Regions from separate parts of the Proteiniborus ethanoligenes genome, predicted to be linked through region 2. Evidence: predicted binding sites of a transcription regulator. Region 2 holds the regulator's gene; each other region holds the start of a gene.
The links. Region 2 encodes Rex, which represses fermentation and respiration genes when NADH is low (regulators of the CRP and FNR family bind a similar motif). Its sites were predicted from a motif close to ATTGTTAANNNNTTAACAAT; they were not measured.

Region 1 (2,277 bases), on a different contig from region 2:
TGGTTTATATTGTGTAGGGTTTATAGCATTGACATAATAATTGCCAATGCCACAAGAAAAACAACAATGGCAATTACACCGTATAATACCTTTTTTCTTATGAAGAAAATCTTAGCCATAGCATCACCCCTCATATACATTTACTAGGGTACATTATTCCGTATTATAATCTATTTTAAATGATAAAGATATATTCCTACAATATGTAAATTGTTTAGATTTACATATTGTAGGAAAGTATATTATAATATAATAGTGTAGAATGAAATAGATAGGAGGAGGAATTAATGAATACTAGAATTATAACTGATAGTGCTTGTGATTTATCACCTGAAATAATTAAAAGGTTTGGTATAGACGTATTGCCAATATTGGTTTACCTAGGAGATGAGGAATACAGGGATGGAGAGACATTAAAGCCAGAAGAGCTTTATAATAACATGCGTGAAGGGAAGGTTTATACAACTGCACAAATCCCCCCTCAAATGTTCAAAGAAAAATTTGAAGAGTATGCTAAAAACGGTGAGGCCTGTATATATATAGCATTTTCATCAGGGCTATCAGGTACATATCAGTCTTCGCTTATGGCTAAAAATGAGGTACTAGAAGATTACCCAGATTTTGATATTACTATAATAGATACAAAATGTGCTTCTGGTGGCTTTGGATTAGTAGTATTAAAGGCAGCACAGATGGTTATGGAGGGCTTACCAAAGGAGGAAATAGTAAAAACAGCAGAATTTTATTCTGAACACATGGAACACATTTTTACAGTAGATGACTTAGAATATCTTTATAGAGGAGGAAGAGTAAGTAAAACTTCTGCCTTTGTGGGGACCTTACTAAACATTAAGCCTATATTGCATGTGGAAGATGGAAAGCTAGTTCCTATAGAGAAGATTAGAGGAAGAAACAAGGTATTAAAAAGAATGATGGAGATAATAGAAGAACGAGGAGTAGACTTAAGCAGACAAACAATAGGTATTACCCATGGGGATGACCTAGAAGTCGCTATAAAAGCAAAGGAAATGATAGAGGAAAGATTTAAATGTACTGATTTTGTTATAGGCACTATAGGCTGTGCCGTAGGAGCACATTCAGGCCCAGGCACATTGTCCTTGTTCTTCTTAAACAAAATGGAGTAGAAAAAAGGATAAAAAAATTTCCTAAGAGAAACACTCCAAAGCCTTTATAAATAAATATGCAAGTTTAAATTTTACATAATTCAGGCAAAGACTTCTTTGTGAACCTTAAAACAAAGAAGTCTTTATTTTTCTAAAATTTTTGTAATAATTGTTGATGTGATTATATTATAAACAGGTGAAATACATGCTCATAAGGAAAATAATAATAAAAAGGAGTTTTGATAAAAAAATAACAATATGGTATACTCAATGTATTAAATTTATCTAAGCAAGAAGATTTATAAATTAAAATCAAGAATAACGCACATCTACAATTGTTAAAAAAATAACGAAGGAGGTTAATCATGATAAATATAAATATTTGTATAGGAAGCGCATGTCATCTTAAAGGAGCTTATAATGTTATAAAAGGACTACAGCAGATTATCGAAAACAGGAAGTTAGAAGATAAAATAGCAGTAAAGGCCGCATTCTGTTTAGGGGAGTGCACAAAAGCTGTTTCTGTAAAGATTGATGACGATAAAGTAATATCAGTAGGGGAGGAATCAGTAGAAGAGTTTTTTGAACAGCATGTAGTTAGGAGGCTATAAAATGAAATTTATTAATTTTTCTAGAGAAAACTGTAACAACTGCTATAGATGCTTAAGAACTTGTCCTTCAAAAGCCATAACAATTTTAGAGGATCATGCTGAAATAGTTGATGATTTGTGCATTTCATGTGGAAAATGTCAGGTTGTATGCCAAAAGGATGCCTTGCATATTAAAAGTAGCATAAATCAAGTAAAGGAAGCAATACAAAGTAACAGGAGAGTAATAGCAAGCTTGGCACCATCATTTGCTGGAGCATTCAATATGAATGATGAACACCAAATAGTAACAGCTTTAAAATTACTTGGTTTTGAAATGGTGGAAGAAACAGCTATCGGTGCAGAAATAGTGATAGATTATTATAAAAAATACTACGACGAAGGTAAGTACGCAAATCTAATCACTACTAGCTGTCCTTCCGTTAACAACTTTATTGAGAAATATTATCCTCCCCTGACTAAATATATGATACCAGTAGTATCACCAATGGTTGCCCATGGTAAGCTGTTAAAGCACAGCTATGGAATGGACAGCGTAGTAGTTT
Region 2 (2,277 bases):
TTGAAAGCTCTTCTACAGCTATGGCATAGGCTAAATCATCTCCACCTGCTCCACCATACTCTTCAGGTATAGGAATACTTAACATATTATACCTTGCCATTTTTTCTACACTTTCCCTAGGGAATCTTTCTGTTTCATCAATTTCTGCAGCTAAAGGCTTTATTTCCTTTTCTGCAAACTCCCTCATAACTTTTCTTATCATTTCCTGTTCCTTAGTTAAACTGAAATTCATTGTTTTCCCTCCTCATTATATATAAATATATTATTGATAATTTTATAACAAAAGCCCCTATAAAAATGCTAATGAGGTAGCTTTTGTTAAGCCACTACATAAGCGAATTGCACAAAATCTCCAGTTTTGCAATCTGCTTAAAACTCATTAGGTCAAGTTCTTTAAATAAAGATTTAAAAGTATAACTTTCCCATTCGTTATAACAAATTAAATATGCAATATTCTTGCCATCATTATAATTATACTCCTTTGACTAAAATTTTTCCACAAGGTTTGTTAATTTTTTATCTTACATTTTCTTAATACCCTTCATTCTTGTCCCTTATTACCCTTGATAAAGCTTGTATTTGCAAGGCTTGTCCTTTATTCCATCAATATTAATTACTATATAAAAATTATTTGTTTATCAGCTTAATTTTATCACATAAAAAAAACTATCTTAGAGATAGTCTTTTTTTATGTGTATATTTCTGATAATAATTGTTCAATTTCTTCAATTTTGTACATTTTCTATACATGCCCTGTGTTTTATTTGGACACTTTTACTTTTCGTTCTTTTCTTTGTACATATATGACAGTATAAATAAGCTTTCATTTAAATGGACGTTTTCCACTACAATGTCTTCTGGAACTTTTAAATCTGTAGGGGCAAAGTTCCATATGCCCTTTATATTACTTTTAACAAATTTATCAGCTACACTTTGAGCATGCTCCTTAGGAGTAGTTATAATCCCTATTTCAACTTCATTTTTAGAAATAAATTCTTCAACATTATCTACATCTAGTATTTCAATGTCTCTAATCTTTAAGCCAATGAGCTTAGGATTTTTATCAAATAAAGCCAACAGCTTAAATCCAGCATCCTCAAAGCCTTTATAATTTGCTACTGCCTGACCTAAATTACCTGCACCCACTAATACAGCCTTATAAATCTTTTCTAAGCCTAAAATTTTCCCCAACTGTTTATGCAGCTCTTCTACATTATATCCGTAGCCTTGTTGACCAAAGCCCCCAAAATTATTCAAATCTTGTCTTATTTGTGAAGCTGTAAAGCCAGTTATATTACTTAACTCATGGGATGAAATCCTAGTAATATCCTTATCTAACAATTCTCCAAGATATCTGTAGTATTTAGGAAGCCTTCTGATAACTGCCATAGAAACTTTATTTTCTCTTTCCATATCTTTTATTCACCTACTTAACTCAATATTTTCATATATAAGATTTTTAGTTATTATATCATTAGGTTAATATTCTGTCAATTTGTGCGGTTTGATAAATAGTAGTTTTACCCATATTATTGCTCTATTTATATTCCTTCTCTTAAAATATATTCCCTTATTGTTTCATTCTTAAACTATTTTTGTTAAAATTATATTAGTTAATAAAGACGAGGGGGATAATATTGATAGTTTTATCATGTAGCAATATATCAAAAAGCTATATAGTTGATGAAATACTAAGTAAAATTACTTTTGCCTTAAATGATAATGAAAAAGTTGGACTAGTAGGCTTAAATGGCTCTGGAAAATCTACTTTATTTAATATATTATCTGGGAAGCTCTCTATGGATTCTGGTGAAATCTATGTATCCAAGGATTGCAGAATAGGTTATCTTGAACAAAATACTCAAATCGAAAGCAATAAATCTATTTTTGATGAGGTAATGGAGGTTTTTGTTCCATTAATAGAAATGGAGAAAAAACTAAGGGAACTAGAGCATAGTATTAGCTTAGAAGGTGAAAATCCAGAATCTCAATTGCTAGGGAGCTTAATGGATGAGTATGCCCACCTAATGGAAGAATTCCAAAATAAAAATGGATATGGTTTTAAGAGTGAAATAAAAGGAACTTTAAAAGGATTAGGCTTTACTGAAGAACAGCTCAATATGTCTGTTTCTCATTTAAGTGGAGGACAAAAGGCTAGAGTAATGTTAGGGAAGCTACTGCTTAGCAAACCTGATATCCTTCTTCTAGATGAGCCTACAAATCATCTAGATATACAAGCTATAGATTGGCTAGAAAAATATATAAAGGAATACAAGG
Region 3 (2,277 bases), on a different contig from region 2:
GAAAAGAACAATATAAAACCAGAGGATATTTATGTAGTGTCAATAATGCCTTGTACTGCTAAAAAATTCGAGGCAAAAAGGGAAGAACTTGCTGCAACAGGCTATCCAGATGTAGATGCAGTATTAACTACTAGAGAATTAGCAAAGATGATTAAGGAAGCACGTATAGACTTTAATAACTTAGAAGATGAAGACTTTGACGATGTTCTAGGAGAATCAACAGGGGCAGGTGTAATCTTTGGAGCAACTGGTGGAGTTATGGAAGCTGCTTTAAGAACTGTAGCAGAGGTTGTAACTGGGAAAGAGCTAGAAAATATAGACTTTAAGCAAGTAAGAGGAACTGAAGGAATCAAAGAGGCAGAAATAGATTTAGGTGAATTAAAGGTAAAAGTAGCTGTTGCTCATAGCACAGGTAAAGCTAAAGAGCTTTTAGAAAAAGTAAAATCTGGTGAAAAGGAATATCATTTTATTGAAGTAATGGGCTGCCCTGGAGGATGCGTAACAGGTGGGGGCCAGCCTTATATAAGTGCAAAGGATAGATATACGAAGGATGTAATGAAAACAAGAGCTAAGGCTCTATACAATGAGGATATGGGAAAGGCAATAAGAAAGTCTCATGAAAATCCTATGATTAAAAAGATTTATGATGAATTTTTAGAGAAGCCAAATAGCCATAAAGCTCACCAGCTTCTTCATACTCATTATATAAAAAGAGATAAGTATATAGTAAATATAAACAATTAATAGTATATGTTTATTAAGCTATAAAAAACATAACAATTATAGAATACTTATAAACCTCAGCTAATAAGCTGAGGTTTGTAAGTATATGGACCTAAAAATTTTAAAAGTCATAAGAAAAAGTCTATTTCAAAGTAAACAAACTAAAAACACTTGGATTGTCTAAAAAATATCACAAGTTGACACATATATTGACAAGTATTAAACTAGTGATGACAATATATTTAATTAGCTAATCTTATTAATTTTTCATTTCAAAACTTTAAATACCCTAAAAATAATATAAAAAATAAATATTATCCGAGACTATTAAAATAGCCTATATTACCATAGCTGCAAATATGTAATTTTCTATGTAAAAACATGTATAATTTTCTAATTACAAGCAAGTTCAAAATAAAATACTAATGAATGGATTAAGGCTTTATGAAATAAAAATTCTGGAGGTGTTTAAGTGAAGTCTCTTGAGGAACTTAAAAGGCTTAGAGAGGAAACTATCGAAAGGGTTGAGCTTAGAAACAGCAAGGAAGGAATTAGAATTGTAGTAGGCATGGCAACTTGTGGAATATCCGCAGGAGCAAGACCTGTACTTATGACGCTAATTGAAGAAGTAAATAAGAGAAAGCTTAAAGATGTAACTGTATCTCAAACCGGATGTATAGGTGTTTGTAGATTAGAGCCTATAGTGGAAATCTACAAGAAAGGCGAAGGAAAAACAACCTATGTTGATGTAAATCCAGAAAAAGCAAAACAAATAGTGGCTGAGCACATAGTTAATGGTAAAATAATAACAGAATATACAATAGGAAATTATGAAAATAAAGAATCTTAGTTTAATATAAGGGGGCATTAAATCAAATGAATTATTTTAGGTCACATGTGCTAATTTGTGGGGGAACTGGCTGTACTTCTTCTAAATCTGATTTGATTGAGGAAAAATTCAATGAATTACTAACAGATAAAGGCTTAAACAATGAAATAAAAGTCGTGAGAACAGGATGTTTTGGTCTTTGTGAGGCTGGGCCTATAGTCATAATCTATCCAGAAGGTGCATTTTACAGTCATATTAAAGTAGAAGATGTAAAAGAAATTGTAGAAGAACATTTATATAAAGGAAGAATAGTAAAAAGATTATTATATAAACACTCTGTAGAGGATGATGTTATAAAATCTATAAATGAAATAGGCTTTTATAAAAAGCAAGTGAGAGTAGCATTAAGCCATTGCGGAGTAATAAACCCTGAAGATATTACTGAATATATAGCATATAACGGATACGAGGCATTAGGTAAGGTTCTTACAGAAATGACTCCTGATGAAGTTATAAATACAATTAAGGCTTCAGGTCTTAGAGGAAGAGGAGGCGGAGGCTTCCCTACAGGATTAAAATGGGAGTTTACTGCAAAGGCCAATGGTAACAAAAAATATGTATTGTGCAATGCAGATGAAGGTGACCCAGGAGCATTCATGGATAGAAGTATATTAGAAGGAGATCCTCATGCTGTTATTGAAGCCATGGCAATAGCAGGATATGCA

Region 1: a site for Rex is predicted at 1,363-1,382, ahead of BLV37_RS04250 ((2Fe-2S) ferredoxin domain-containing protein). Genes of this name have one in related genera too.
Region 3: a site for Rex is predicted at 899-918, ahead of BLV37_RS05630 ((2Fe-2S) ferredoxin domain-containing protein). Genes of this name have one in related genera too.

What each region holds. Positions count from the first base shown of each region.
Region 1 covers NZ_FNQE01000007.1:67,641-69,917, reverse strand. Annotated here, with positions in the region: gene BLV37_RS04255 (DegV family protein) at 288-1,145, shown strand; gene BLV37_RS04250 ((2Fe-2S) ferredoxin domain-containing protein) at 1,490-1,735, shown strand; gene BLV37_RS04245 ([Fe-Fe] hydrogenase large subunit C-terminal domain-containing protein) at 1,737-2,277, shown strand, end outside.
Region 2 covers NZ_FNQE01000023.1:49,693-51,969, reverse strand. Annotated here, with positions in the region: gene BLV37_RS10335 (acyl-CoA dehydrogenase) at 1-232, opposite strand, end outside; gene BLV37_RS10330 (redox-sensing transcriptional repressor Rex) at 775-1,413, opposite strand; gene BLV37_RS10325 (ABC transporter ATP-binding protein) at 1,638-2,277, shown strand, end outside.
Region 3 covers NZ_FNQE01000010.1:64,370-66,646, reverse strand. Annotated here, with positions in the region: gene BLV37_RS05635 (NADH-dependent [FeFe] hydrogenase, group A6) at 1-744, shown strand, start outside; gene BLV37_RS05630 ((2Fe-2S) ferredoxin domain-containing protein) at 1,196-1,573, shown strand; gene nuoF (NADH-quinone oxidoreductase subunit NuoF) at 1,600-2,277, shown strand, end outside.